DNA from 3 places in the Bacillus sp. ISL-75 genome. Region 1 is predicted to be linked to each of the others. Evidence: riboswitches for the same ligand, from Rfam matches in the RefSeq annotation. Region 1 holds a riboswitch; each other region holds the start of a gene.
What was found. Region 1 has a riboswitch for glycine ahead of J7E63_RS13385 (amino acid permease). Riboswitches for the same ligand answer to the same signal wherever they lie in the genome.

Region 1 (10,786 bases):
TTTTAGTACTTTCTCAGGTAGCTTTGTGGCTACTTTGGAAACCTCTTTTGCGACTTGTTCTGTTTGCTTCAGGTTTTCACCAGTTTCATCCAATAAATCTGAACCGAACATTTCAGCTGTAATCACCATATCAGCAAGAAACTCTCCGTCTTTCGAGAAGATTTTAATCTTTAAATCTGCACCATTTGTAGAATCCATTTTTAAAAGAGATTCCACTGAAAGAGGCGTTGTTTTTCCATCTTTGGTTAAATAAAATTCCGTTTTCAATTCGAAAAGATTAAGCAGATCATTCCAAACATCCAGTATTTCTGCAATTTCATCCGCAGACAGATCATCAGTGCTATCGAATTCACGGAATGCCATTAGACGATTCGCGATATCTTCTAATTTAGTGTAGAAATCCTCCACATCAACATTCGGGTCTTCAAAAATGTTCATGGAGTAATTTGCAAGCTTTTGGGACTCATCAAGCGATAAGCCAAACTTATCGAGAATGTTGATTAATTCGTCTTTTCCTTCCTGAGAGACTAGTAATGCTACTGCAGCTTCAAGCTCTTCAATGTTTTCGTAGTTTTCAATCGAGTCATCGTTTTTATTTAAAAACTTTTCAAGTTCTTCTTTTGATTCAAACTCATAATCATCAAGAAGCTGCTGGAGGTTTTCATCTGTAATCGGGGTTAATTCCTCCTGGTATTGTAATTCATAAACGTCAAAGTAAAGGTCGTCGTAATAAATGTACTCATCCAAGGAAGTGCCATTTTCAGCAAGCATATCTTCGAGTTCTTGTTTCGATAATTCGAACCTATCGAGCAAATCTTGTAAATTGCTTTCGTCAACAAGAGGTCCCAGATAATCCTTTAATTCTGAGACAGAATCAAAGTCTGCCAGTGTAAAGTCGTGCATATCCTCCAAATATGTTAAAAATTCATCTTCCGACATCCCGATTTCATGTAAAAAGTTTTGAAACTCCTGGTCTTGAGCATCAATCTGTGCAAAAGCAGTGATAGGTATCAACCCAAGAGTAAGAGTTACAGCTAGTAAAACGGACAATAGACGCATCAAAAAATTTTCCCCCAATAATTTTTTATAATTTCTAGAATAGTATAAACGATAACCAAGAAACTGGAAATAGGGTTTTTAATAGGAATTTTGACAATTTGATAGAGGGAATGATAAAAAAAGAGGCGTAGGTTGTATTTTTTAAAAAATCAAATTTTATGTTATGCGGGATTTGCCCTCATATATAAATAGTAAAGATAAAAAAACACCTCAAATATAGAGGTGCTTTAAGCATTTTAACCTATTTTAAAGTTGTCGCCACTGTACTTTCAGGTGATGTTACCTTGTCATAAAAATCTACGAATTGATCACGATCTGCGCTATCACGATATGCCATGGCAACACGTGGATGTTCATTAAGGACACCAGAAATCATATAAGGAATGATATAGCCCCACTCCCACTTTTCACGCATTTCGAGCATGTGCTTCTCAATGACTCCAAGAACTGGCTTAATCTCATAGCTTGATTTTTGGATGTAACTAACAAGAAGTTCTGTGTTACAGTTACCTGCTGCCCGACCCATGCCATATACAGACGAATCGAGATATGTAACCCCATTTCGCATCGCAGTTAATGTATTGGCAAAAGCTAACTGCATATTGTTATGTGTGTGAATTCCAAGCTGTTTGTTAGGGATCAACGCTTTGAACTTTTTCACTTGGTGCTCAATATCTATAGGGTCTAAGCTTCCAAAGGAATCAACGATATAGACCACATCTACAGGGCTTTCCTTCACCAATTCAAAAGCTTTAATCAGCTGTTGTTCAGGAACACTTGATAATGCCATAATGTTTAGCGACGTCTCATATCCCAAATCATGGAACATTTGGACAAGTTCTAATCCTTTATCTACTTCACGGATATAGCACGCTACGCGAATCATATCTAAAACACTTTGTTCACGAGGTAGAATATCATTGGGATCTACACGCCCAATATCGACTAAAGCCGATAGCTTCGTGAACTTTTTGACAGGGATAATTTCTTTCAGGAAGTTATCATCAAGAAACCGCCATGGATTGGGCTCAGTCGCCTTAAGAAGCTTTGGAGAATTTTTATAGCCAATCTCCATGTATTCAACACCCGCTTCACTTAGGCCGTTATACAAGTCTTGAACAAATTCGACACTGAAATCCCAATTGTTAACTAATCCTCCATCACGAATGGTACAGTCTAAAATTTTGCTACGAGTTTCCATGATCGTCATTTCCCCCTGTTTATTCCACTTTTCTCATATTATTTCACACTTTTATGCTTTTAATTACTAAAATTTTCTTATTGTGTTTATATCATGGTTTGTCCGAATGTGTCAACCTATTTCCTGAAAATTCTTATAATCAAATAATAATAGCATAAATACCCTTCACTTTTGTTCCTGTATTTTGTACGGGTATGGTTACATTGTAAGTTCCATATTTAATTCCTATTTGACGAAATGAATAGGCATTGGCTTTATTAATACCAATGCCTTAGTTAAAAAAAGGAGATCTTAGGACCAATGATACAGTTTTCCCTGCCTGCTAAATGATTGACTGAGATCCTTTAATGTGTAAACTCTAGCCGTTAAGAGAAATAAATCATTGTAGTTATTATGGATGTATTCATCAATAATCTCGATTCCTTCTATAAATTGATCAACTAAATAATACGTGTACTTTTCATCCCAAGAAAACTTATTGATTCTTAAAAGTTCATCTGCAAGTATTTGAAACTTAAACTCCTCAATCAGGAGTTTTATTTGAAACAATTTATCCGGATTAAACCGAAAGCTGTTTTTATTCTCATGGCTTTTCTGAACATATTTTATAAAACCCTTGATATTTTCAGCCAACATATTCGCTTTTTGCATCTCGAAGTTCAATTTGTCCTCACCTCAACGTCTAATTTCCAACCCATCTTTAAGAAGAGTGTATGTTTGGGGACGACATAATGACACCGACAATACCATTTATCAGGAAAAATAAGCGAACAATCTCCATAAAAAAGAGGCACAAATCCAATTTGATTTGCAGCCTCAATTTTTATTATTTTATGAAGATGCTATAAGAGTCAATTCACACTACTTTAGATAAAGTAATGTTTTGATCTTGATTATCTTTTCTTTTTTTCAAACTAACCATTGCTATAAAGGAGATACAGTAGAGTACAGCAAGATATCCCATTGCGATCGTCACATTAGCATGCTGCAGGATATATCCTACTAAAATAGGAGATAATCCCCCTAATGCTCTACCGAAGTTAAAGATAGTATTGGTTGCTGTGCTGCGAATTTCTACTGGATAGTAATTGCTTATTAATGCACCGTAACCGGCAAACATTCCATTCGAGAAGAATCCTACGATCGCACCGCCGATTAAAAGACCTGCATTCCCTGACGCATATGAGTATAAAAAGACTGCGACTGCGGAAGCGAATAAGAAGATTCCAAATGAGCGTTTCATACCGAAACGATCCATAAACTGTCCAAAAGTTAACATACCTGCAATCATTCCAGCAGCCGTACTAATCGTCCAAAGAGCCGAGTTTGAAACCGATAATCCCTGGGATTGTTGAAGCATGGATGGCAGCCAAATCATCAAGCCATTATAACCGGCAATTTGAACCGTTGCCATGATAGCTAAGGCAATCGTCGTTACTGAAGTTCTAGGAGTAGCAAACAATTGCTTTAAATTCCTTTGCCTTGGCACAAGTTGTTTTTTCTTTTGTGCTGCCAGCCACACGGGCGATTCGTCTAATTTTTTTCGGACGATAAAGGCGAATATAACAGGAATCAATCCGATGAAAAACAATCCTCTCCATCCCCAAGCAGGCAGGATCATGGCACTAAGAAGAGCAGCCAGAATCACACCGTATTGTGCACCGATGCTAACATAAGAAGAAGCGCGTCCTTGTTTATTCTTTGGCCATGCTTCAGCCACAAGCGCCATACCAATTCCATATTCCCCACCTGCACCTAAGCCGGCAATAAACCTAAAGATGTATACTTGTTCAATATTTACTGCTAAACCAGTTAACGCCGTTCCGATAGCAAATAGTAGAATCGTATAGGTAAATATTTTAACTCTCCCAAATTTATCTGCTAAGATACCGAAAATAACTCCTCCAGCGAGCATACCTAAATTGGTAATTGAAGAAATAAGACCGCCAGCAACCATGTCAATATGAAACTCTGCAATAATCATCGACATCGCAAAGGAGATAAACATGATATCCATGCCCTCTAATGTTAAACCTGCTACTGATGCAACTACTGTTTTTTTACGATATTCCATTTTTGTCGTTCTCCTTTCAAGCCTCACAGGACTTTGATTAAAAGATAATGGGCAAAAATAAAATGCCCTTTCATCCAAAGGACAAAAGGGCATTCATATATAATTAGTATATATGAAGTTTACTTTTGCCTTTTTGGCCTCTCTGAACCAAATTAAAGGAATTTAATTTCATCTAATAGTAACACGATACAAATCATGTGACAATATTTTTATTATATTGCAAGAATTTTACTTTACGCAGATATTCTAATATTTTTTCCCTTTGTCCTTTTAAATGAATACACTATGAATAAAAGAATGAACCATAATGGTGTCATTAATAAAGCGACACGAGTTGATTCTGCAAATAGCATAATAATGAGAATAAATGCAAATAACATGAGAACAAGATAATTAATAAATGGTGTAAGCGGTGCTTTAAAAATCGACTTTTCATGTAAATCTGGGCGTGATTTCTTATATCGCAGATGACAAATTAAGATAATGCTCCAAACCCAAATAAAACAAATCGCACTAATCGTTGTCACGATACCAAAGGCTTGTTCTGGAATCAGCTTACTTAAAAGAGCTCCTGCTGATAGAACAAGTGCAGATATAAATAATGCGTTACTCGGTACATGATTTTTATTTAATTTAGCAAAATTCGCTGGTCCCTGTGAATGATTACTTAAATTAAATAATATGCGGCTCGTTGAAAACAATCCACTGTTACAGGCAGACGCAGCTGATGTTAAGACGACAAAATTAATAATTCCTGCTGCAATCGGAATACCAACTAAACTAAACGTTTTTACAAAAGGACTGTTTGCTGCATTCAGTTGCGTCCATGGATTGATGCATAAAAGGATAATAAGGGCTCCCACATAGAAAAAGAGTATTCTTAAAGGTATTTTATTTATTGCTGATGGAATATTTTTTTGTGGATTGGATGTTTCGGCTGCTGATACACCTACTAATTCAACACCTACAAATGCAAATACAACCATTTGAAAAGAAAGTAAGAAACCAGTTATTCCATTCGGGAAAAGACCACCATGGCTCCATAGATTTTTTACTGTCACCGTTCCTGAATCTGTTTGAAATCCAATAATTAACAAAATGACCCCTATGATGATTAAAGCTAGAATGGTGATCACTTTGATTAAAGCAAACCAAAACTCTAATTCTCCAAATAGCTTTACTGTTAATAAATTTAGTCCCAATAATACAATTAAACAGACTATAGCAGGTACCCATTGTGGGATATCGAACCAATATTGTACATATACACCAACAGCAATAATATCAGCCATTGCTGTCATAATCCAACAAAACCAATACGTCCATCCAGTTACATAACCAGCCCACGGTCCAATATAATCCTCGGCGAAGTCCGTAAATGATTGATAGCCCTTATTTGATAAAAGAAGCTCTCCTAATGCCCTCATAACAAAAAAACATGCGATACCTACGATTAAGTAGGCAAAAATGATAGATGGACCTGCTAACTGAATGGCTTTTCCTGAACCTAGGAATAAACCTGTTCCAATCGTACCTCCAATCGCAATCAGTTGTACGTGCCGATTTTTTAAATCTCGTTTTAATTCTTGTTGTGCCACTTCATTTGCCCCCTCATTAGTAATAATTTCCTTCGTTCACTTTGTGAAGATATGAACAAAGGGTTAAACACCATGAAAAAAGAGATTGGAATTTCTCCAATCTCATCGGTCATAAGAATAACAAATAATATCCATTACTCTTTTGGTAGAATAACAAATAAAACTCGTACTCTTCTGTCCTTTTGCCTGAGATTGTGAACCCTTCGGCGCCGCAGATTTCCTGCGGTCTCTCCAGAAGCTGCTCCTGCTATAGTTTGACCCATAGCAATCATAGCTTGCTTAGTATTTAATTTATGAAGAAGAACAAATGGTTCAAAATCCCCCGCTAAAAAAAGTTATGCATTATTACATCTTATCTCGCAAACTAAATTATTGTTAAATAATTTCTAATTTTAGTAGTATTCAATCACTTTGTCAATAATTAATTTCAGAGAATCTAGATTAATGGAGAAACAAAAAATGAACCCACTGCTAAAGATTGGGTTCATTTTTATCGCATTCGTTGATTCTGCATCTTTAATCTCCTAGTACCAAAAAATATTGAATATGATTTGCTGAGATGGGCGTAATCGCCATAACACGATATCCGATACTCAGTAATTGCGACAAAGTTTCTGCACAATTTTGACGTGGAGGCTCAAACGGAGCATGGAAACTTTTATAAAGATTAATAAATTGATTATTATTTGTACAGTGAAGCAAGATCACATGTCTACCAGTCCATGCTTGACCGATCATTGGTTGTGGTTGTTGGTGTGGTTGTGTTTCCCTTTTATTTCTCATTGAATTATTCCTTAAGTCGAGGTTTAGCAGGATCACAATTGGGTGAGTCAAGATTTGCCGATTCTGCTAATTTCATAAGATAATAACATTCTTCACGATACATATGATCCGCCATTAAGGCGGCAAATGTTCCTAATGCTTGCTTACTTAGTCTAAGTTCTTCAATTTCTTGTAAAAAATTTTGAAATAATTTTATTTCTAACTGGCTGTCTGAATTCATTTTTAACAAAGCAGGGAACGAGGTCAAATTACTTCTTAAATATCCTGCTAGTTCAACTGATTTCAGGTAAAAATCTTCAAAGTTCTTCCTAAATGCATTACTTTTCTCAATGAGTTTCTTTTCAACACTATCTAAATTAGAGGAAATTGCCTCTGAATGACCCGCAGCATCTAATAACCATAAAAGATGATGATGTAGTTCATGGTAAACAGGAGGAGCTTCCCCTGCTTTTAGGTGTATTAAAATTCTTAAGTATTCCTCTAATTCATTGACCATATGATTGATAAAGGTTGGCGAAAGGTGAATTTTTATTTTCCCAATCAGATGTTTTCTTAATAAGTCCAATTTAAATTCCCGTAATCTTATAACCTCTGTTTCAGCTTCGATTGTTAATGTCACTATATCTGAGGAATTTGCACGATCCAGAAGTTTGTCAAATCCTCGTATAAAAGATGATGCCTTTTCAATCTCCTCTTTTTGGACGGGTGCAAGAGCTTCGAAAATAAACCTCGAATGATCACCTAATATTTGGAGCCAAAACCGATGTTCAAATCTTGCTGTTCTCTCAAGGACATCATTCATGTTTATTCCTCCCAGAAAAAAATACCCATACTATTTTGATGTTTATTCTTTTCATTTGTTTCTTATGAACAAAGAAGGAAAATTTAATTAAGTTTGGAGTGAACTGCGTGGTAACCGACGCACCAGTGCCTGGCACACAGGTATCAAACAGTTTTGAAGCTTGTGATTGACGGTTATCTTGAGTTTAGGAAAAAGTTTTGAGTAATAGGTAAGTTAATTACTAAAAAATAAGTCTTGCTGCCATTTTTGTGAAGATGTTTCGTAATCTCTTCTTTCGTCGATTCATTTTCCCTTCGCCTCCGATGGCTTTATTGAATTATTTACAATTACGCACATTCATAGGTGGACTCCACAAATAACACTCCACCAACATTTACTTTAGTATATGTTGTGAACGGTAGAAACCTGGGGTTGTTCCAATATTTTTCTTGAATACTTGATTAAAGTATTTTTGATTTTCGTAGCCTACCTGTTTACAAATTTCTGATACTTTTAAATTTGAGCTTCTTAGTAATTTCTTGGCATTATTCAATCTAACATTTGTAATATATTCAAAGATGGTGTTACCAACTGCTTTAGAAAACAAACTGCACAGGTATGCAGGGTTCTTATGGAACAACTTACCTAAGTCATCTAAAACGATGGGTTCCTTATAATTAGTATTTATGAAACTTTTTAAGTCGATGATTAGTTTTTCATTATAGGACACGTGGTTCTCCTTTAAAAATTCAGTTGATTGATCAATAAATTGTACAAGCCATTCTCTGATTTCTTCCAAAGACTGTAATAGATTTAATTCTTCGTATAATAAATATCTTTCGCCACCACTTTTATTTACTTCATATTCACTTTCGATATATTCCAAAAAATGATTAACTATTTTAAAACATACATATTTTGATTTTTCCGGAGACAGGTTACTCTTTTTACAATCGAGAAAAACTTTGGTCATGAAAAGATTCATTCTGCTAAGAAGATTTGGGTTTTTTTCATTAAAAAATTGATTAATTTCTTCGATAATACTGTTTCCAAATGAATGATTAAAAGTTTCTAATTCTTTATAATATGTTATTAACTGGTTTGAAAAAATTCCATTTTTCAATGCTTCTGTTGCTTCACTGTATGCTTTCTTTATTTCCGAAATATTTTCATATACATTGCTGATTCCAACAATCGGTTTTAATTTGATATCATGCAATGACACAAGATCATGAACCAAGTCATTCCTAATCTCTAAACTAGAATTGGAAAACATGATTACAATTTGACAATCAATCGTATAAATGAAACTCTCAATTCCCCTGTTTTCCAATAGATTTTTCATACAACCTAATGGGACCTGAAGTTTTTCAGTCTCTTTTGAATCATCCCATGTAAACCCTTTCAATCCGATGTTTAAAAAAGAAAAACGATTTAATTTTTGGTCTATTTCAGGGTCAACAAATCTATGTCCTAAGATGTAATCAAGAACACGCTTTTCTTCTAATGCAATTTGATATTCATTAATCCGTTCAGTTGTTTGTTTTTCATTTTTTATTTTTTCAAGTTTTAAAATGGCTTTTTTAATAGAACAAACAATTTCATCCACCTCAATTGGTTTGACCAGATAGTCAATTGCCTCGAGTTGAATGGCCCTTTTGGCGTAATCAAATTTTGAATACCCACTAATAATGATAAAAACAGTTTCTAGATTAAGATTCTTTGTTTCTTTTATTAAATCCAATCCATTCATTTTTGGAATTCTTATATCGGCTAAAACAATGTCAGGCTTTTTGTTAATAATTTCTTTAAAGGCTTCTTCTCCGTCAGAGGCCGATCCTACAATTTCAATGTGATGTTCCTTCCAGTTAGTTGCAGATTTCAAGCCTTCAATTACAATTTTTTCATCATCAACAATTAAAAGTTTATACATAATAGAAAACCCCTTAAAAATTGTCATGGATGATTCCGTCATTATTCAGGCCAATCTTAAGATAAACGGTCGTTCCCTTTCCTATTTCACTCTCGATCTTTAATCCATATTCTTTTCCATAAAAAAGTTTCAATCGTTCATTTATATTTTTCAAAGCATAACCCTTTGTGTTAATATCCACCTCGTTCATGTCAAAACCTTCTCCAGTATCACTAATCTTAAAAACTAAACCGTCATGCTGTTTATAGCCTTCAATCATGATGGTTCCTCTTTCCTGTTGTTCTAAACCATGGTAGACAGAGTTTTCTACAATGGGCTGTAACAGCAATTTAATGATTTTTTCTTCCATGATTTCAGGTTCGATATTAAATGTATAGATGATTTTATGGTCGAAACGAATATTTTGGATATCCAGATAACTTTTAACTTGTTCCATTTCATTTTTAACAAAGGTAATATGATTTCCATCATTTAATGTAAGTTTAAAGATTTTTGACAAATTAATTGCAATTTTTGCAATCTGCTTCGCTTTTAACTTCTCCGCCATCCAAAAAATAGTGTTCAAAGTATTATATAAAAAATGCGGATTAATGTGGCTTTGCAAGGCTAATAGCTCTGCTTCTTTTTCCTTAATTTGTGATTTATATAACCTTTTGGTTAAATCATTATTCCAGTTATAAAGGTGAACAATTCGGTTCCCAATTTGTCCAATTTCATCCTCATTATTAAAATGAATACCTACTACAGTCTCTCTCTTTTCCATTTTTTCAGTAACCATTCGCAGCAAACTTAAATGTTTTGTAATTCTCCTAGTTATAAATAAGGCTATGATCAAGGACAATATGAGCGCTAGCACTAATAAAGAGATCGTTATTAATCGAAGTTGATTTACCTCACGAACAATATTTTTATATGGGATAATACTTACAACATCCCAATTGGTTTTCTTGTTTGTATGATAATTAAAGAAATATTGCGTTCCATTCATCACTTTTTTAATTGTCCCGCTTTTACCACGCCCTTGAATTATTTTAGCTACCTGAGAGGGAGAGAAACTATGATCACTACTCGAGAACAAAATTTTATCCTCATCTAACACCAAAATATCTCCAGGAGGATTACTATTTTTAAACATATTCTCGAAATAAGATTGATCAAGATCTATAAGTACTAACCCCATTTGTTCCTTCGTTCCAAGGTCTCTAATATTTCTACCATAAAGTAAAGAATGGTTACTATCTTTAACAAGTTTTAAATCACTACCATTTAACCATTCACCTTGCCATTGGCCATTAATCAAATGCGGATAGATATTGGACTTTTTTATTGTTTGATAGATGTTATTTTTAATATTCCG
Region 2 (10,786 bases), on a different contig from region 1:
CCGGATGACAAGGCTCTCTCTATTATTAGAAGGGAGTGTGGAAAGCCTGAGCCCCATTAAATTTCCGTCAACTTCACAAAAAATGGATCCACTTTGTGGTCGTCTTCTTTCTCCAATGTCCATATTGGCTGTGAATTTAAAATGTGAGATTAATCTGTCGCATTCATCTCTTGGAAGGGATAGTCGAGGAATTAACTTGTTGGTTAATCGGATTTGGACGAGTGTGTCCCTCTTCCTTGGGATAATGTGAATATCTGTTGCCTGGTTTCGTGCAGCATCTGTAATGATTCGATTTGCTAAAATTTCTATCTCGCTAACAATAAGTACCACCGCCTTTTCATTTTTCTTTGGATAATATTCGACAAGGTTCCTCCTTATCCTTCTTTATTTTCAAAAATATTTTTTAAGGGTGTCAGGCACCATGTGAAAATTTCACATGGTGCCTGACACCCTGTCTCTTATATTGCTTTTTCAGTGAGATAAAATAGGCCGCCATTGATGAAGGATATGGAGATTTTTGGTTCGTACTGTTCCTTTAGTGCCATTTTTTCGGTTTCAAAGTTTTCATTTTCATCTTCAACATCCTCGTAAAAATGATTCAAGAGGTGTAAATCTTTATCCCAACGTTCTCGCGCGTCTATTGCCCAAGAGTGGTCATCCTTCTCAATGATGGATGTAAGATAGGTTTCAACTCTCATCATCCCGCTTTGAGGTTTCACTAAAGGTGACAAAGTAAAGGAGTAATCAGGTATTTTTGGTGTTAACGGTATTTCAAGCAGTCTGTCATGGAAATCTTCAACCATTTTTCCGTTAATGAGTTGTAAGCCGATTGATTTGAAAATATCCCGCTTACGGTCACATTGATAGGAGATCTTAACATTCATACAAAGCCATGGTAGTAAAGGAGTTTGCTTGTTTTGATTCCGATGATTTTCATAAAGTCGGATATAGCTGGCTAAATTTTTCGTCGAAGTAAAAATTTGATGTAGCCGAGGTGAACCAAAATGAATGATTTCCCCCTTTATATTTTCAGGAGCGGCATCTTGGTTCGTAATAAATGTTAACTTCATCGGGTTTGGAATTCCACCCGTTTTTTCTAAATAGTGCCAGTAAAAAGGCCGATTCATTAATTCCTTATCAAGTTCAACTGTTAACTGAACAGTCAAATAGCCTGGGCTATTCGCCACAATTGCACAGTCATTAGCCTGAAAATAGTTCAATAAAAAGTTATGAATTTCCTGCTGCTGCATGGGAATCTCCCTTCTTCATGTCCTGAGCAAATTCAATCATTGATGATAAATTTTCCATTTTAATTCGCATTTCGCCTTCGGATGAGGATTGTCCAAAAATATCGATTAAATGGTCTTCTATATTGCCAAATTCCAACTTTGTTAATATATCGTCAAGTTCACCAATTACTTTTTCAAATAAATGTATTTTCTCATAAAGAAGCTTCAAAATATGTTCTTCGACAGTATTTTTTATCGCAAAATTATAAATCATGACATCCTTTTCCTGGCCCAGACGATGGATACGACCAATTCGTTGTTCGAGCCTCATTGGATTCCATGGCAAATCAAAGTTAATTATATGATTACAAAACTGAAGGTTAATTCCTTCACCGCCTGCTTCAGTTGCAATAAGGACTTGAGCGTGCTTTTGGAATAATTCTCTCATCCAGTCCTTTTTTCCCCGCTTAAAGCCGCCCCGAAAAGGGACAGATGAAATTCCATGCTGTTTTAAATACCATTGGAGGTACATTTGTGTTGCTCGGTATTCTGTAAAAATAATCACTTTATCATTTACTTTTTGAATTAATTCTAATGCTTTTTCGGCTTTTGAATTCTTCTGGACAGCTTCGACTTTTGTTATTAAATACTGAATTTGTTCTTCGAAAGCTGGGGTTGGATTTTCCTTTTTTTGCAGCATATTTTTTAATGTATAAAAAACTGCTTCTCTACTGCTGCATGCCTCACGCTGTAATGTCATTACGGAGAATGAACTTGCCTGTGCCCAATTCCCCTCATTTTTTAATTCAGTAATTGACTCATAAAGATCTTTCTCCTCTTGAGTGCATTCAATCGGAATGGTTTCCACATGCCTTTTCGTCCACTCAATGCCTGTATCTGCCCGCCGGTTCCGAATCATAACCTTGTTTACTAATTCTTTTAAATGCTCATCATCATTTAATGAACGTGCATCTCGTTTGTATTTTTCAAAGAATGCTGTTTCGCTGCCTAAATGTCCTGGTTTTAATAATGAAACCAGATTAAAAATTTCCTCGATACGGTTTTGAATGGGCGTTGCCGTCAATAGTAAACAAAATTTCTTTTTCAGATTTTGGACAAATTCGTAATTTTTTGTTTTGTTATTTTTAAGTTTATGGGCTTCATCGATGATAATAAGGTCATAGTCCTGCTTAAAAATTATATCTCGATGAGGATTTCGTTTGGCCGTATCAATTGACGAAACGACAACATCACACTGTTCCCACACATAGCTTTTCCTTTGTGAAATGGCTGGAATGAAAAATTTGCTATTCAACTCCATCGACCATTGAGTAACTAAGGATGCAGGGACAAGAATCAATACCTTTTTCACCAATCCACGAATCATATATTCTTTTAGAATCAGCCCGGCCTCAATCGTTTTTCCGAGTCCTACTTCATCGGCAAGGATGGCTTTCCCATTCATGTTTTCAATTACTTGTTTTGCTGTTTCAAGCTGGTGAGGAAGTGGGGTTAGATTGGGTAAATGGCTAGGTGCTAATAAACCCTTGAAATCTGGAATGACGAGATGTTTTTCAACTCCAATTGCTAGTTTAAAAAGTTCCCAATTCCCCCATGGACCATCGTTTTCAATTCTATGTAAAAAATCATCCTTCCAGGAGGAATCAAATTCAATTTCGATCGACATGGTTCCAACTCCTTTTTGTTCAATTTCCAGCTTTTTGCTTTTCTAATAAAGTTATTGCTCAATGTATTATTTTAATGGTAGGATGATATTAGCTTTGAATGTTTTAAATATTTTAATAAGGTAATTTATTTTATAAGTATAATTAGTATGACCAGTTTAGATAATATTATAATGCGAATGATAACAAGGGGAGAGACTACTTATGTAGCGCCGAAGGAGCAAGCAGAAATGTGAATCTCTCAGGCAAAAGAACTCTTGTAGGACGCAGCTCTGGAGAGCGCTGCTAGCTTTAAGCAGCCACCAAAGGGGAAAGCCTTTTTAGGTAAACTTTCAGGTGCAAGGACAGAGACCTTCTTACGTTTCATAGGAGGTTTCTGTCCTTTTTTATATTATCTAATGAATAATTTGCGCCAAAGATTGAAGGGGGATTAAGAATGTCTGAATTAAAACGAACTCCACTTTTTGATGTGTATAAAGAATGGGGTGGAAAAACCATTGATTTTGGAGGTTGGGCACTGCCGGTTCAATTCTCTAGCATTAAAGAAGAGCATGAAGCTGTTCGCTCTAGTGCAGGTTTATTTGATGTTTCCCATATGGGTGAAATAGAAGTAAAAGGCACTAATAGCTTAGCGTTTTTACAAAAAATGATGACTAATGACATATCAAAAGTAAAAAATGGAGGTGCCCAGTACACCGCCATGTGTTATGAAAATGGCGGTACTGTTGATGATCTGCTTGTATATAAGATCGAAGACAATCATTACCTTTTAGTAGTAAACGCATCAAATATTGAAAAAGATTACAAATGGCTTGAAGACCATTTAACTGGTGATGTCTCTTTAGAAAACTTATCGGAAAAAACAGCACAGCTGGCTATCCAGGGACCACTTGCGGAAAAAGTATTGCAAAAGCTTGCGGGAGATAATGATTTAAGCCAAATTGGCTTTTTCAAATTCCAACAAGATGTAATCCTAAATGGGAAAAAGGCACTTGTATCAAGAACTGGGTATACTGGTGAAGATGGCTTTGAAGTATATTGCGATGCAGAAGATGTTGTGGACCTTTGGAGAGACATTTTAACTGCAGGTAAAGAAGATGGAGTAATCCCATGTGGATTAGGGTCACGCGACACACTTCGCTTTGAAGCAGTTTTAGCACTTTATGGTCAAGAACTATCTCCAGAAATTTCACCACTAGAAGCTGGAATTGGTTTCGCTGTGAAATTAAACAAAGAAGATGACTTTATCGGGAAACAAGCGTTAATCCAACAAAAAGAAAAGGGCTTAACAAGAAAATTGGTAGGAATCGAAATGATTGATCGCGGGATTCCACGTCATGGCTACCCTGTTTATAAAGGTGATCAGTTAATTGGTGAGGTTACAACTGGAACGCAATCACCAACGTTAAAAAGGAATATAGGTCTTGCCCTAATCAATGCAGAATTTACGGGTCTTGAATCCGAAGTTGAAGTTGAAATTCGCGGCAAACGTTTAAAAGCTACTGTAGTTCCAACACCTTTTTATAAAAAAGAAAAGAAATAAGAGAAGGGAGTTAGGTTTATGAAACATCGCTATTTACCTATGACTGAACAAGATAAGAAGACTATGCTTGAGGCAATTGGTGTTTCCTCTATTGATGAACTGTTTAGCGATATCCCTGAGAAAGTAAGATTTAAGGGTGAGTACAATATAAAAGCGGCCAAGTCTGAAACGGACTTAATGAAAGAGCTTTTTAAGATGGCTAGTCGGAACGCTGACCTGAAAAGAAACGTATCTTTTATAGGTGCAGGTGTTTATGACCATTACATGCCTGTAATTGTCGACCATGTTATTTCTAGATCAGAATTTTATACAGCTTATACACCTTATCAACCAGAAATTTCACAAGGTGAACTTCAAGCTATCTTTGAATTCCAAACAATGATTTGTGAGTTAACGGGAATGGATGTTGCCAACTCATCGATGTATGATGGCGGAACTGCACTTGCTGAAGCAGCGATGCTTAGTGCAGGCCATACCAAACGAAAAACAATAGTTGTATCCAGTGCGGTACATCCAGAATCACGTGATGTTCTTAAAACTTATGCAAAGGGTCAGTACCTCAATGTGATTGAAGTACCAGTCAAAGATGGTGTAACAGATCTAGACGCATTAAAAGGACTAGTTAATGAAGATGTTGCAGCCGTTATCGTCCAATATCCAAACTTCTTTGGGCGAGTCGAGCCGTTAAAAGAGCTTGAGGAAATCATTCATGCAAATAAGTCCATGTTTGTAGTTTCAAGTAACCCACTGTCCCTTGGGGTATTAACACCTCCAGGTAAATTTGGTGCTGACATCGTTATTGGTGATGCGCAGCCGTTTGGGATCCCAACTGCCTTTGGCGGACCGCACTGCGGATATTTTGCTGTCACTACTAAGTTAATGCGGAAAGTTCCAGGCCGTCTTGTTGGACAGACAACGGATGACCAAGGACGCCGCGGTTTTGTCTTAACACTGCAAGCTCGTGAACAGCATATCCGACGTGATAAAGCTACATCAAATATTTGCTCCAATCAGGCATTAAATGCCCTCGCTGCATCTGTAGCGATGACCGCACTTGGTAAAAAGGGTGTCAGGGAAATGGCTGCGGCCAACTTGCAAAAAGCTCATTATGCGAAAAATGCTTTTAAGGAAGCTGGCTTTGAAGTTGTTTATGATGGCCATTCCTTCAATGAATTCGTTGTGAAATTAACTAAGCCTGTAAAAGAAATCAACCAAAACCTTTTACAAAAAGGAATAATCGGGGGCTATGATTTAGGGCGTGATTATTCAGAACTGGCTAACCATATGCTGATTGCTGTAACAGAACAAAGATCGAAGGAAGAAATTGATACTCTAGTGAAAGAATTGGGGGATTTCCATGCATAATCAAGACCAGGCACTCATTTTTGAACTTAGTACACCAGGCCGCATCGGCTACAGCCTGCCGGAAATGGATATACCGGAACTAGATCTCAGCGGTCTCCTTCCTGATGGTTACCTTCGTACAGAAGAGCCTGAACTTCCTGAAGTTTCGGAGCTTGATATTATGCGCCACTACACTGCCCTTTCGAGGAGAAATCATGGCGTCGATTCAGGATTCTATCCACTAGGCTCGTGTACGATGAAATATAATCCGAAAATCAACGAAAATGTAGCGCGTTTTAACGGATTTGCACATGTACATCCGCTGCAAGATGAAAGCTCTGTTCAAGGTGCTCTTGAACTTTTATACGATTTGCAGGAGCATTTAATCGAAATAACAGGTATGGATGAAGTGACCTTGCAACCTGCGGCAGGGGCTCATGGGGAATGGACAGGTTTAATGATGATCCGTGCTTATCATGAGGCTAACGGTGATATGAACCGTACAAAAGTAATCGTCCCTGATTCTGCTCATGGTACGAACCCAGCTTCCGCTACGATTGCTGGTCTAGAAACAATTACCGTTAAATCAAATGAACATGGTCTTGTTGACCTTGAAGATTTAAGAAGGGTTGTTGGCGAAGATACTGCTGCATTAATGTTAACCAACCCGAATACGCTTGGACTATTTGAAGAAAACATTCTTGAATTGGCTGAAATTGTCCATGAAGCCGGTGGCAAGCTTTATTATGATGGAGCAAACTTAAATGCCGTTCTTTCAAAAGCAAGACCTGGAGATATGGGATTTGATGTTGTTCACTTAAATCTTCATAAAACATTCACTGGCCCACACGGAGGCGGTGGCCCTGGTTCCGGTCCTGTCGGGGTGAAGGCAGACCTTATCCCGTTCTTACCGAAGCCGATTATCACAAAGCAAGGCGAAGAATATGTCCTTGATTATGACCGCCCGCAATCAATCGGCCGTGTGAAGCCATATTACGGAAACTTCGGAATCAATGTTCGTGCTTACACATACATCCGCTCGATGGGACCAGATGGCTTAAAAGCGGTAACAGAGTACGCTGTATTAAATGCGAACTACATGATGAGAAGACTTGCTGAATATTATGATCTACCATTTGATAGACATTGTAAGCATGAATTTGTACTCAGTGGAAGACGTCAGAAAAAATTAGGCGTTCGTACATTGGATATTGCGAAACGTCTGCTTGATTTTGGCTACCACCCACCAACCATTTACTTCCCATTAAATGTGGAAGAGTGTATTATGATTGAACCGACTGAGACCGAATCAAAAGAGACACTGGATTCGTTCATCGATATTATGATCCAAATTGCTAAAGAAGTGGAAGAAAATCCAGAAATCGTTCAAGAAGCACCACATACAACAGTGGTCGGCCGGATGGACGAAACAAAAGCAGCCCGTAAACCAGTTTTGAAATACCAAGAAGCTTAATAAATGGAAAGGTCAGATTCGAAAAATAATCTGACCTTTTATCTTGTTGGATAGGAGATTATAAAATTATTTATTGTGGACAACTTAAAATAGTTCTCTGAATCCAGCTCCAGCGCCCAGCTGCTAGTGGACTTCACTCTCCGCCCTACGATAAGTCAAGCACGAATGCGCTAACGCTCTCCGTGTTTCCTTTATCTCAGTTGGAGCGCTCCAGTCCATACACAGCTAAACGGGCGCTTGCGCCTTTTGTTCTGTAGCAGTTTTTGAAATTAAAAAGGCTCCGAATCCGGAACCTTTAATGATTTCTTATTTCTTAGTTTTTACTTTACCTGACCATTTTTTGAACCCGCCTTGTAGCTGAGTAAGGTCTCGATAGCCTTTTCGGTGTAAGAATTGGGCTGCACGTGCACTGCGCATTCCACTCTGGCAATACAAATATACTGGCATATCAGAACGAATTTCTTTCATACGCATTTTCATTTGCGACATTGGGATATTACGTGCTCCTAAAATATGGCCGCCTTCGAATTCGTTTGCTTCACGAACATCTATTAGTTGTGCCTTTCTGTACCCCGCACGGAAGTCTTCTTCTGTTACCGTTTTAACAATTCTTTTCTGATAGAAAAATGTAAAAACGGAATAAATGATAACTGCTACAATGATGATTAATAATGGATAAAGTGAACTCAATTTCTTTTTGCTCCTTTCAAGCTTTCCTGCACTAGTATTTATTATATAAGTCAATCCGATAAAGATAAAGATGAATGCAAAAAAATCTTTTGATATTGCCTAAATAATTATAGCAGAAACATCTTATTTTGAATCTATATCAGATTTTGGTAGACTTAAATACGATATAATTATAAAAAAATGAGGTTTTAGAATGAAAAAAGAAGTTTGGCGTTTTATTGATACTGGAAATAGTTCACCATCTTTTAATATGGCTTTAGATGAAGCGTTACTTGATTGGCATAGTGAAGGGAAATTTCCTCCAGTGATTCGTTTCTATGGCTGGGATCCGGCAACGCTATCAGTAGGATATTTTCAAAAAGTAGAGAAAGAAATTGATATGGAAGCAGTTAAGGCACACCAATTAGGTTTCGTAAGAAGACCTACAGGAGGACGTGGCGTTCTGCATGAGCATGAACTTACCTATAGTGTCATCGTTTCTGAAGAACATCCAGAAATGCCTAATTCTGTTACAGAGGCATACCGAGTAATTTCTGAAGGAATTTTAAAAGGTTTTCACCAGCTAGGACTTGAGGCATATTTTGCTGTTCCAAAAACAGCAGAAGAACGGGATGCATTGAAAAACCCTCGCTCTGCAGTATGCTTTGATGCTCCAAGCTGGTATGAGCTTGTGGTGGAAGGCAGGAAGGTTGCCGGCAGTGCACAAACGAGACAAAAGGGTGTAATTCTACAGCACGGCTCCATTCTGTTAGATTTAGATGAAGATAAGCTATTTAGTTTATTTAAATATCCAAGTGAGAGAGTTAAGGAACGTATGAGAAAAGCATTTAAGGATAAAGCGGTTGCTATCAACAACATTAGTCCAAGAAGAATTTCACTTGAGGAAGCAAAGGAAGCTTTTTATAAAGGCTTTGCTGAGGGTCTAAATATTGAGCTTGAAACTTATCAATTAACCGAGGAAGAACTAGCTTATGTTGAAAAGATTGCAAAAGATCGCTATGAAAGTGATGAATGGAATTATAAAAGATAATTAGAAACGGCGAATTCGCCGTCTTTTTTTGTTGCCTTAACGATTAATGTAAAGAAGCAAACCGCGAAATTTGTTGAATTTTCCTGTTTTCTGACGAAAATCTATTAAAAGCTATTGATTACTTTTAATTCTATTATTTTTTAAGTTTGACAAAATAATTATAGTTTGCTTGACATACAATATATAGTGGTGTCGAAAATATTTTCGGTACTATATATTGATATTTAGTTGATTTATTCAGGTGGGCTATGATAACCTAAAAATACAAACCAACTAGATATAGCGTAAACCTGCTAGATTTAGCACAATAGGTGGATTTTTATTTAAGAAGGAGTTGTTCTAATGTCTGTAGTTTTTAGACAAACAATGAATATTGATTTTGAAAGGTTGAATGAGGATATTCAATTATTCCCCCAGGTGCATCCAGTTACCCCAGATATGAAAATAACTCACAAGGGTGTTTCTCGTTTGGTCATGTTGGACCGCTATACCTTTAAAGATACTGCAAAAATTACTCTTACAAACGGCGACTTTGTTGTTTTAACTATTAAAGAAGATCCGAAATTTCCAGCTCGTGGTCTTGGCTATATTATGGAAATAGACTGGGAAAAGAAAAAAGCGAAAGTTTTAGTCGAAGAGGAATTCAGGGGAGTACTCGATGATCCTGAGGAAGCTAGTACTGGTGTGATAGTCAGATCCTTAGATGTAATTGAGAAGCCTTTGGAGCTCTTCTATGAGCAAATTGCGAAGCGTAATGCTACTGGTCTTGCTTCTGTTGAAAAGACGGAAGAGAAGCGAAGAGAATGGACTGAAAGGTTTTATCAAGAGCTTGTTAACATGAACTTCATTCCAGCGGGTCGCGTTCTTTACGGTGCTGGGGCAGATACTGATGTAACATACTTTAATTGCTATGTGATGCCGTTTGTTCCTGACTCACGTGAAGGTATCTCTGATCATCGTAAGCAGGTAATGGAGATTATGAGCCGAGGCGGCGGTGTTGGAACAAATGGCTCGACGCTGAGACCGAGAAATACACTGGCTAGAGGCGTCAATGGTAAATCATCTGGATCGGTTTCATGGCTGGATGATATTGCGAAATTGACTCATTTGGTTGAGCAAGGCGGATCAAGACGCGGAGCTCAGATGATCATGTTGGCAGATTGGCATCCAGACATTATTGAATTTATTATTTCTAAGATGCAAAATCCTAGAATTTTACGATTCTTGATTGAAAATACAAATGATGAAACGATTAAAAAACTTGCTAAAGATAAGTTAAAGTTCACCCCTCTAACTCTAAGAGAAACAGCAATGTACCAAGGAATTGTAAATTATAAAAACATTCCTGGGTTCGGTGGATTTGATGAAAACATCATAGCAGATGCAGAAGAGAAATTATTAACTGGCGGTAATTACACTGTCCACAATTCAGAGTTCCTTACAGGTGCGAACATCTCTGTCTGTTTAACAAAGGAATTTATGGATGCTGTAGAAACCGATAGTGACTACGAACTCCGCTTCCCGTATGTTGAACAATATGATCAAGAGGAAATGGAGATTTACAACCAAGAATGGCATAAAGTTGGTGACGTTCGCGAGTGGGAAAAACAAGGGCATAAAGTACGAGTGTACAAAAAGTTCAAAGCAAAAGAACTTTGGAACCTAATCAATATTTGCGCGACCTACTCAGCTGAACCGGGAATATTTTTTATCGATAACGCAAACGACATGACCAATGCAAAAGCATATGGACAACAAGTTGTTGCAACAAATCCATGTGGAGAGCAGCCT
Region 3 (10,786 bases), on a different contig from region 1:
GGCATAATTCTCCTGATCCGCATTATCCGCCTTCTTTATCAACATCTTATAAATCGCAATCAGCATGATAAACCAGACAGGTGTTACGAACAAGGCAACACGAGTGTCTTCCGCAAGTGCAAGTACGACAAGCACGAACGCTAGGAAGGCAAGGATTAAGTAATTGGAAAATGGATAAAGCGGCAATTTAAATTTGTTCACTTTCGCAAGATCTGGTCTGGTTTTGCGGTATTTCAAATGGCTGACGACAGTAATTCCCCAAACAAAGATGAAACATACTGTAGAAATACTTGTAATCAGCGTAAATACTCCTTCTGGCATTACATAGTTCAACACAACGGCAATTAAAATGACAACAGTAGAAAAGAACAATGCATTGGAAGGTACTTGACGAGAAGTAAGTTTTGCAAATGGTACAGGTGCATTTTTATCTTTGGCAAGTGAGTATACCATCCGGCTTGTACTGAAAATGGCGCTGTTACATGCCGAAGCTGCAGATGTTAGAACGACAAAATTGACGATACCAGCAGCTGCAGCGATACCAACCGCCACGAATACTTGAACGAATGGGCTTTTCGCTGGATTGATGGCGTTCCACGGATAAATACTCATAATGACAATAAGGGCGCCAATGTAGAAAATTAATACCCGAATAGGAATATTATTGATTGCTTTTGGGATAACTCTCTCCGGGTCTTCTGTTTCACCTGCAGTAAGTCCTACAAGTTCAATGCCAACAAAAGCAAACACGACCATCTGGAATGAGAGGATAAAGCCATTTATGCCATTTGGGAACATGCCGCCGTGGCTCCATAGATTCGTGAAACTGGATGCGCCTGAATTTGTGGAAAAGCCTTTAATAATCATGAAAATTCCGATAACAATTAATCCAAGTATCGCAATGACTTTAATTAATGCGAACCAGAATTCCATTTCGCCAAAAAGCTTTACGGTTGCAAGGTTCATAACGAGCAAAACGACAAGTGCAATTAATCCTGGCATCCACTGTGGTACACTTGGAAACCAAAACTGAGTATAGAGACCAACAGCTGTTAAATCGGCCATTGCAATTGAAATCCAGCAAAACCAGTAGGTCCAGCCTGTGATAAATGCTGCCATATTACCTAAATAGTCTCTTACAAAGTCAACAAAAGAATGATATTTCAAATTGGATAAAAGCAGTTCTCCCAGGGCGCGCATGATTAAAAAGCAAATTACCCCTGTAATCAAGTAAGCAAATAAAATCGATGGACCTGCTAAATGAATAGATTTACCTGCTCCAAGAAATAATCCTGTTCCGATAGCCCCGCCAATAGCGATAAGTTGAACGTGCCTGTTTTTTAAACCTCTTGACAATGTTTGTTCCTGCATATGAATTCCCTCTCTCTACTTTTCAAGGATGTTTGCAATTTTTTGATGGCTTTAAATAATATGTAAAATCAATAATTGCAAATTTATTCTAATGAAAATTTAATATTTTTTTAGTCAATTCGGCATGAATAAGCGCTTACATTTTCTAAAAAGTAAATAATCAACAGGACAATCATGATGCGTAACAGCCACTCCTGTAAATACAGGATTCCTTTACCAATCATGCTTTCACACCACAATATGGTAAAATTTTAGGCCCTAAATCTTTTTTAGGATCGTTACGACTCTCCCATTATTAGTTTTGTGTTTAACTCCTCCTTTTTATGTTTATTACTATTTTTCTCCACAAAAAAAGGACAGAGAAAAATAGGCGTTCCCCATTTTCCTCTGTCCTTTTACCTGAGAGTATAACTCCTTTGGTGGCACATGGCGCTCTCCAGAGACGCGTCCTATTGTGGTCCTTTTACCTGAGAGATTGAGCCCAATTTTTGGGACTTGCTCCTTCGGTGCTAAACAATGCGTTTAGTCTCTCCCACAATACTCATCCGCAATTATGAATTTAATTTAATCCTAGTCTATTCAAAGAATGATGTCAAATGAATTTTCTGAATTTAATTAATTATTATAATTTTATAGAAATACAGAGGCCATAGTAAACAGACACTTTTCCATTACTATTTAATGTATTCATGTGCCTTCAACTCTTATTTATATGTTAATCCAAAGTCAAATCCGTAAGAATCCCCATTTTTATTTTTATAGACATAGGAAGGATCCTCTACATAGCCTGGAATATCTCCAACCTCGTTGTCTACTGCTTTTTTGTTAGCAGGTATGGTGAATGGAAGTTTCCCTGTCGGATTGTATTTTCCACGAATAACGTCTACGATTGCCTCCGCCTTTACGCCAAACGTGCTGATTACTGCTGCAGCATTAGGCTCAATTTGATCAATCAACCATGGGTTAGTGAAGTTAATCGCAGTAATCGTCGGAACTTTTTTCTGAATCTCAATAATTCTATCAACATTAGTAATTCCTGTTTCAGGGCCAATGTTTATCCGTGGATTATTATCCCAATTCGATTGAACAGGTCGGACCCAAACAAACGCATGTGTTGCTTCCTCAAGATTATCCGTTACGGTGATAGAAGTATCATATTTTTTAATAGTTTCTTTTAATTTCTTGGTGGCCGCTGCATCATCTCCACCTGGGAACATCTCAATATATAGTTTGACATCCTTTATTTCACTATCACCCAATGGTAATACATTTTTACCATCGATATTGTCATTGCGTAATAGAACCAATGACTTCCGGTGTGCTTCATCCGCTTTTTTCTGTGATTCAGGATTATTGACTACATCAAGCGCATTTTGACCATCGACATAAGGGTTTTCGAAAAGGCCTAATTTCATCATCTCTGTTAGTAAAAAAGTGACCGATTCATCTACTTTTTCTTCTGCAAGCAATCCATTTTTCACTGCATTAATAATTGGCGTCGGATCGGATGCGCCAGAAATGATATTTGTCCCGGCATCGATTGCTTTCGCAAATTTTTGTTCTGGTGTTAATCCTTCAGCACCCCAGGCATTATTACCAATAGCACCCGTATCGGAGTTGACATATCCTTTGAAACCAAGCTCTCCACGTAAGAGGTCAGTGATGAGCGCTTTGTTTAAAGCAAAGCCAACTTCTTCAAATTGCTGATTTTCACTATACCATGGCAAACCTTGGTCAGCACTCGTATTGCTTGGAAATGCGTAATATGGCATGACCGACGATACTCCAGCTGCAATTGCTGCCTTAAAGGTCGGAATATGATATTCAAGCAAGCTGCCTTCAGTTGGATACGGATTGAATTTCCCCTCCACAAAATGAGGATCTAAGCCGTTATCACGTGCTCCACCACCTGGGAAATGCTTCACAGTGATAGCCACACTGTCTTTACCAAGCTCATCTCCTTGAAAACCTTTGATTACGTTATAAATCATGTCAGAAGCTAGTTCTGGCTGCTCTCCAAATGTATCTTCAATCCTTGCCCAAAGAGGGTCAGTAGCAATATCGGCTGTATACCCGTAAACTTTACGAATACCCGATGCTCGCCATTCCTTTGCGGCCGTTTCCGCAAAGTCTTTCACAAGACTGGAATCGCGTGTTGCCGCTAAACCTAAAGGACCTGGCCAAAAAGAATGGAGGCCTGCCCCCTCACTATTATTCGTATAATCTGTTGAGGCATGATTCCTCGGGTTTGAAGTAATAACAATTGGGATCCCTAACCTTGATCGCTCAGCTACTTCCTGTAGCTGATTATTATAGTCTGCGATGACATCTGTCGTTGGAGTTTGCCGAAAAATATAATATCGTGTGTTTTGATTTATTAATTTATTCGGCAGGACTAGTTTGTTATCTTTAAATTGCGGGAATTCAGTAATAAGCATCATTCCTGCTTTTTCCTCAAGCGTCATCTTTTTCACTAGATCCTTTACACGTACGTCAGTAGGTACCTGCCAGTTTTCATAGGGGTCGAGTCTACTGTTATTATTAAGGTCCTTAAATTGCTTCTCACCCTGTACAAGGATGTTTTTGGTCCTCGCTTCAATGGCAGGTGCATTTTGCTTATTGCCATTCGATTTTCCCGGTTCCGCGCTTGCATATGGAATAGCAAGCGATGATAACATCAATGCAGCAATCGTTAATGTTGATGCTTTTTTTGAAAATAGTTTCATTCTATTTCTCCCCCGTTTTCCTATTAAAATACTTACAAAAAAGAGTAAAACTAGTTAAATCTTAAACGTTTCATGACATTCCTATCACTCCTTCAAGAGAAAACGCTTTCAATCGAAATAATTGTATAATTTAGAAGGTAAACAATAATAGAGAATATTTTTAGGTGAATTTGTGTTTTTTTAAGATTTGAAATATTCAGATATATATACCCATAGCCAAAGTCCTAGCTTTGGACCAGATAAGATCGCAAAATTGATATAAATTAAACGCAAACTTAAATCAATCAAAAAAAAGAAGCCAAAAACTAGATTCTTGGCTCGTCGACCTTTATGGAGTTTTTTCCGGTACCTTTACAAGCGCTGATTTTCGAAACTCTGATGGTGAAAAGCTTGTAAGTCTCTTAAAGTTGTTACTAAAATAGGCTAAATCCGAGTATCCCACTCTCTCAGCAATCTCAGCTAATCGTAAGCTTGTATTTAGTAACAAACGTTTGCTTTCCTCAATTCGCAGCTCGGTAATATAATCGACAAACTTTTTGTTCAGCTGTTGTTTGAATAATTGACTAAGATAACTAGGATTCATATGGACTGACCCTGCCGCATCCTTCAGTGTAATTTGGTCTAATGGTGTTTTCTCTAAATACTGCAAAACCTTTTCAATCGTTGAGGAAGGAAGATTTTCATCCCCATTTTTTGGAGTATTCCTTTTTGTCTCTTCTTTTGATTTCATTTCTAGCCACTTTTCAAGACACCCTTTTAACTCGGCTTCCTCTACTGGTTTTAGAAGGTAATCGGTTACACCGGTTCGAATGGCTTGTTGAACAAATTGAAACTCGTCATGAACACTGATCACAATGACATCCTGTTTCTTCTTCAAATGACTCAATTCTTTTACTAACGAAAGCCCGTCCATTATCGGCATTCGAATATCCGTTAACACTAGATCTGCATCATTATGCTTAATCCAGTCGAGTGCTTCTAACCCGTTTTCACATTCGTGGACCACTTGCAAAGGAAGCTTCAACTTGTTTATCGTCCACTTAAGAGCTGTTCGAACCCATCTCTCATCATCAACCAACAAGATATTTTTCTTCATACTCTCTCCTCCTCCACATGATGATCTAGTATGGGTAAATGGATTAATACCTTAGTCCCTGAACCCTGTTCACTTTGAATGGTTATTCCATACTCGGGTCCAAACAAATAATGAATTCTTTGATGAACATTTACGATTCCTATATTTTTCCCATCACTAGTGGACGTTTTTAAGTCCATTCTTTTCTTGATTTCTTCTAAAATATGATCCTTTATTCCTTCACCAGTATCGGAAATGCGAATAACAAAGGAAGACTCAGAATGACGGAAAGCTGATATCACAATTTTTAATTTTCTAGTATTAGGACCATAACCATGAACAAAACAATTCTCAACCAATGGCTGGAGGGAAAATTTCACCATTTCCAATTCCATTACCCATTGAGGAATATCAAACATGTACTCAAAACGGTCCTCAAAGCGAAACTTTTGAATCTGCAGATACATTTCACAAAAATTCACTTCTTCTCTAAAACTCACGGTAGATGAATGATTATTAAGATTATACCGAAGTAGTTTTCCAAGTGATAAAGACATGGTTGCAATATTTTCCTGATTTTCTTCCAATGCCATACCCCTAATGGTTTCAAGAGAATTGTATAAAAAGTGGGGATTCATTTGTGATTGCAGCATTTTTAATTCGACTTCTTTTTGTTTAAGTGACATTTCTGCTTCCTTTAACTTAGAGACATATACTTCTTCAAGTAGGTTGGATAGTTTCTCAACGGTATTATTAAAACCAGCAGTCAATTGTCCGATTTCATCATTTGAATCCACTCGAACTCTGCCATCTAATTTTCCAATTTCAACTTCCTTCATAAAATGTTGCAAACGACGGATGGGCCGAATGATGCTTGTGGCGAATCCGAACCCGATCAAATAGGCAATAATCAAAGAGACAAGAATGGTTAAGGATATGGCTTTTTCAATTTGAACGATTCCCCCCGTTAAATCTCGGTATGGGACTGCCGATAAAAACCTCCAGCCGAGGTTTCGAGAGAAAGTATAGGTAATAAAATCTCTCCGTTCATTTTCTAAAATTTCCGTGCTGCTTCCTTCTGTTTTCAGGTTTGAAAGTTGTTTGAATTCAACCCTTTTCCCGAGTTTTGAGAAGTCAGGATGGTAAATATAATGCCCGTTCGCATCTAAAATGGAAAAATAGCCATTTTTACTGATGGTTACCTTGTTAGAGATTTCTTCAATTCTTCTGAAATTGATATCAATAATAAGCATGCCTACAGGTAAGAGCGTCTGGGGATTATATAGTCTCCTTACGAGTGAAATGACAGGCTGTTCCTTATTTTCTAATTTTAACTTTCTCATAACTAACATACTCATCCCATTAAGTGGGACAGATGAATACCAATATTCCTCTTTCATTTTCGTAGCAGGATAGAAATTTCTATTTCCAAGAGTATCAATTACCTGATTGTTATTAAGTAGTATAGTGATATTAGTTATATCTGCTCTTGAGTATTCTGCTTCTTTAAGGGTGTTACGAGTTGGTTCAATAAATTGATCTCTATTTTCTGACGCTTTCAATTTCAAAAGGCTCGATAATTCAGGAGAGTTGATAATTTTTAGGCTGGTAATCTCAAAATCTTGTAAATAATATTCGATATGTGACTCTACTTGATCAATTACTTGGCTGCTCGATTGTCTAAGTACATTTTCAAGTTCAACCGATGAACGATTGTATGAAATAACTCCAACTGAAATGACTGGAAAAATAACTAGAAAACTGGAGAAAACGCAGAGCTTTATCATCAGTGATTGATTTTTTAAGAGGATGTATCGTTCTAGGAATTCTGCGATTTTTCTCCACCACTTCATCATTGTTGTTATTCATTCCTGTCTATTAGTGATTTTTTAAACAGAAAAGACCTAGCTGGTAAATGGATATATTCACCAACTAGGCTTACTGCCTGCTATCGATTATGGACGTGCTTTTTCAATGGCATCCATTACCTCTTTATAATCTTTTGAATATTTATCAACCATGGATTTAACAGCGTCTTTCCAAGGTGTAATATCATCAACCTCAGTGAAGGTAACTCCTGCCTCTTTCAGTTTCTTAGTAGAACGCTCTTCCCACTTATCCCATTCTTCTCTTTGCGCTTGAACGGAATCAAGTGCTGCTTGTTTCACAATTTTTTGATCCTTTTCTGAAAGCTTATCCCATGCTGCTTTACTAATAAGCAGGACTTCAGGGATCCGTTGATGATGGTCTAAAATAAAGTTTTTCGCTTCTTGATAATGGTTAGAAGAGTCTAAGCTTGGGATGTTATTTTCTGCACCATCAATGATTCCTGTTTGCAGCGCGCTGAATACCTCGCCATATGGCATTGGCGTCGCACTTGCCCCAAGTGCTTCCATGAAATCAATATTGATTTTACTCTGCTGCACACGGATTTTTTGCCCTTTTAAGTCCTTTACACCTTTTAGTGGTTTAGTAGAATAAAAACTACGTGACCCTGAATCATAATAAGCAAGCCCTTTCATTTTTGACTGCTCTAAACCATCTAACAATTTTGTTCCCATTTCACCGTTAAGAAAATTCCATAAGTGTTCTTCGCCTTCGAATACATATGGGAGTCCTAATGCAGTGAACTGATCATTGAACTCGGCAAGCGGACTGGAATTGATTCTTGTGAACTCAATGGCTCCAAGCTGAACCTGTTCCAACACGGATTTTTCATCCCCTAATTGGGCAGATGGAAATACCTCAATTTTAATTCGGCCATTTGTTCTTTCATCAACCAATTCGGCAAACTTTTTGTCTCCAACAACAGTTGGATAATCTGGCGGCTGATTATCTGCCAACCGGAACGTATATTTAGGTTCCTCAGCTTTCGAACCCCCATCTTTTGTACCCGTCGTTGCTTCTTTCCCACAGGCAGCTAGGATGCTACCCATTAAAAGCGTTGCTGCTAGAATTCCTGTAATCTTTTTTTTCTTCATTCTTGTAACCCTCCCTTAAAAAATTTTATTATTTTATTTTCACCTTTCCTTCGGTTACTTGACTAACATATTAGGAAGCCACAGGACAACCTCAGGAATATAGGTAATAACCAACAGAACAACTAGTAAAGCGTAGAAAAATGGCATCATTGCTTTTGTCCCTTGTTGTATCGAGACCTTTCCTATCGCACATCCGACGAACAAAACGGTTCCTACCGGCGGCGTTAAAAGGCCAATCCCAGCATTTAAAATCAGGACAATTCCGAAGTGCACCGGATCCATTCCAAAGCTGGTTACAACTGGAAGGAGAATAGGTGTCATAATTAAAATCATTGGTGCCATGTCCATTGGTGCTCCAAGGAGAAGTAACAAAATATTAATAATCAATAGAATAATAATCGGGTTATCAGAAATACTTAAAAATAAGTTCGTTACCATTGACGGAATTTTCAGGTAAGCTAATATCCAGCCAAACGAAGCTGATGCTGCTATTAAGAAAAATACCATCGAAACAGTTCTCATCGTCCGGGTTAATATTTTCCATACATTCGAAAATTTTGCTTCCCTATAGACAACAAACGCTAGAATAAAAGAATACAAACAAGCTAATGCCCCAGATTCCGTTGCTGTAAACCAGCCACTCATAATCCCGCCCAAAATAATGACTGCTGGGCTTAAGGATAAAAGTCCATGTAGAAGGATCCCGCCAATTTCTGACTTTGGAACAGGGTCCGCTTTTTGGTAGCCTCGTTTTCTAGCAATAATGTAACCCGTGATCATTAAGGAAATTAACATAATAAATCCAGGAACAATCCCAGCCATAAATAAACTGGCGATGGAAACACCACCTGCTGCTAAGGAGTACAAAACAAGATTATGACTCGGCGGAACTACTACACCTTGAATGGCCGATGCAATCGTTACTCCCACTGCATAGTCTGCTTCGTATCCCTTCTTTTTCATCATCGGAATCATAACAGACCCAACGGAAGAAACGTCGGCGACGGCAGAACCTGAGATATTTCCAAAGAACAATGCAGCTACACTGTTAACCATGGCGAGCCCACCGCGAATTCTGCCAACCATTAAACTTGCCAGATTCACAATTCGAGTCGCAAGGCCGCCCTCACTCATAATTTGTCCGGTCAAAATAAAGAACGGAATCGCAAGTAAAGAAAAGGAATTCATCCCTTGAATCATTTGCTGGCCCACTACCGGAAGAGGTATACCTAGATAGATAACCGTCAGCAATGACGAGGCAATCAACGTAAGGGCAATGGGAAAACGAAGTAAGATTAGAATAACAAAGCTTGATAGTAAGATAATGATACCAATTGTGTTGCTGTCCAAGTTACATGCCCTCCTCTATCTCTTTGTGGCGAGTGGTGTTAATGTTAAAGAATTGTAAAAGCGAATAAACACAAATCATCACACCCGTGACAGGCATAACCGCATAAGTGATACTACTTGGCCATTTTGTCGCCGGCAGAGTTGAATCCATCATCAATACCGTGAAGTCCCAGCCCTGGATTACCAGATATAATCCGAAAGCAAAAATAGAGGCACTGATGATTTTATCTAAAACTTTATTAAAACTTTTAGGAAATAGATTCGTGAAAGAATCAATGCCTAAATGGATATACTCTCGAAATCCCACTGCTATGGCCATAAAGGCAAACCAAGCGAGTAACAAAAGAGTAACTTCCTCTGACCAAAAGAAAACAAAATTAAATAATTTCCTGGTAAAAACTTGTAGGGTGACGACAAAAATTAAAGCAATTAACGATAGTAGAGTGAATTTTTCAAAAATGGTATCGATGACTAGACCTACTTTTTTGATTACATTCATTTGATTCCCCCCATTTGAAAACGTTTTCTTGTCTCTAATTTTATGAATCTTTTGAATGTTTTTGAATGTTCTTTTTTTAGGATAATTTGTGATTTTTTTAGGTGGAATTTGAAATCCTTTCTATTTGAAACCATTTTATGTATTTTTGTAAGTTTAATAAACGAATTAAATATAGATTAAACTTACCATGTTAACTGTATTCCATCAACTGGTTAAAAACATAGGCACTATCCATTCTAGTAAGTTGTTCCGAGACCGTGGAAAAATATTATAAATAGCAGCAGAAGTGTTGCATAATAAAATAAGTAGGGACGTTTCTTATTGGGGACAATCGAAAGTTTTGCGCGCAAAAAAGCACAACTAGGCTAAATTTGCTAGTTGTGCCTTTTTCTCAATACCCCTTTAAATAGGTACCCTTTCTTCGCTAAATCAACATTTCTTCATCCTGTAAAATAAGTTGCCAGGCTGCTTTTGCTTTAATTCTTACTACATTGGAAGCTTGGGTTTTAAGAAGTATAATTCTTTTTTCGTACCCTAAAAAAAGAAGGCTTACTTGTGACCTGACGCTCCATAATCTTTGATTGTTATTTTTACGTTGTAGTAAATTGGAACCTCACTGAATGTTTGATCCCAATCTTTTTTGACTTTTTCCCATACTTTCGGATGCTCAATTCTTAAACGGTTTCCAAAGCCAGCAACGTCTACTCGATATTCCTTTTGCGTTTTTTTAATTGTATGATCAACCAATCGTTTTACTTCTTTTTCGGTGGATTCTTCTGCCCTT

Region 2: linked by a shared signal. The riboswitch ahead of gcvT (glycine cleavage system aminomethyltransferase GcvT) and the one ahead of J7E63_RS13385 (amino acid permease) in region 1 are both predicted to bind glycine.
Region 3: linked by a shared signal. The riboswitch ahead of J7E63_RS21280 (amino acid permease) and the one ahead of J7E63_RS13385 (amino acid permease) in region 1 are both predicted to bind glycine.

What each region holds. Positions count from the first base shown of each region.
Region 1 covers NZ_JAGGQX010000028.1:9,477-20,262, forward strand. The annotation lists gene J7E63_RS13365 (processed acidic surface protein) at 1-1,059, opposite strand, end outside; gene J7E63_RS13370 (aldolase catalytic domain-containing protein) at 1,301-2,260, opposite strand; gene J7E63_RS13375 (hypothetical protein) at 2,552-2,923, opposite strand; gene J7E63_RS13380 (MFS transporter) at 3,117-4,334, opposite strand; gene J7E63_RS13385 (amino acid permease) at 4,568-5,932, opposite strand; glycine riboswitch at 6,097-6,177, opposite strand; gene J7E63_RS13390 (DUF2935 domain-containing protein) at 6,720-7,517, opposite strand; gene J7E63_RS13395 (response regulator) at 7,891-9,429, opposite strand; gene J7E63_RS13400 (sensor histidine kinase) at 9,443-10,786, opposite strand, start outside.
Region 2 covers NZ_JAGGQX010000014.1:39,548-50,333, forward strand. The annotation lists gene comGA (competence type IV pilus ATPase ComGA) at 1-330, opposite strand, end outside; gene J7E63_RS06320 (YqhG family protein) at 459-1,250, opposite strand; gene J7E63_RS06325 (DEAD/DEAH box helicase) at 1,228-2,916, opposite strand; glycine riboswitch at 3,094-3,181, shown strand; glycine riboswitch at 3,185-3,264, shown strand; gene gcvT (glycine cleavage system aminomethyltransferase GcvT) at 3,351-4,457, shown strand; gene gcvPA (aminomethyl-transferring glycine dehydrogenase subunit GcvPA) at 4,476-5,822, shown strand; gene gcvPB (aminomethyl-transferring glycine dehydrogenase subunit GcvPB) at 5,815-7,275, shown strand; gene J7E63_RS06345 (rhodanese-like domain-containing protein) at 7,582-7,965, opposite strand; gene J7E63_RS06350 (lipoate--protein ligase family protein) at 8,159-8,995, shown strand; gene J7E63_RS06355 (vitamin B12-dependent ribonucleotide reductase) at 9,338-10,786, shown strand, end outside.
Region 3 covers NZ_JAGGQX010000053.1:11,914-22,699, forward strand. The annotation lists gene J7E63_RS21280 (amino acid permease) at 1-1,371, opposite strand, end outside; glycine riboswitch at 1,817-1,916, opposite strand; gene J7E63_RS21285 (glycoside hydrolase family 3 protein) at 2,076-4,097, opposite strand; gene J7E63_RS21290 (response regulator transcription factor) at 4,426-5,193, opposite strand; gene J7E63_RS21295 (sensor histidine kinase) at 5,190-7,028, opposite strand; gene J7E63_RS21300 (TRAP transporter substrate-binding protein) at 7,128-8,153, opposite strand; gene J7E63_RS21305 (TRAP transporter large permease) at 8,208-9,503, opposite strand; gene J7E63_RS21310 (TRAP transporter small permease) at 9,505-10,002, opposite strand; gene J7E63_RS21315 (Ger(x)C family spore germination protein) at 10,552-10,786, opposite strand, start outside.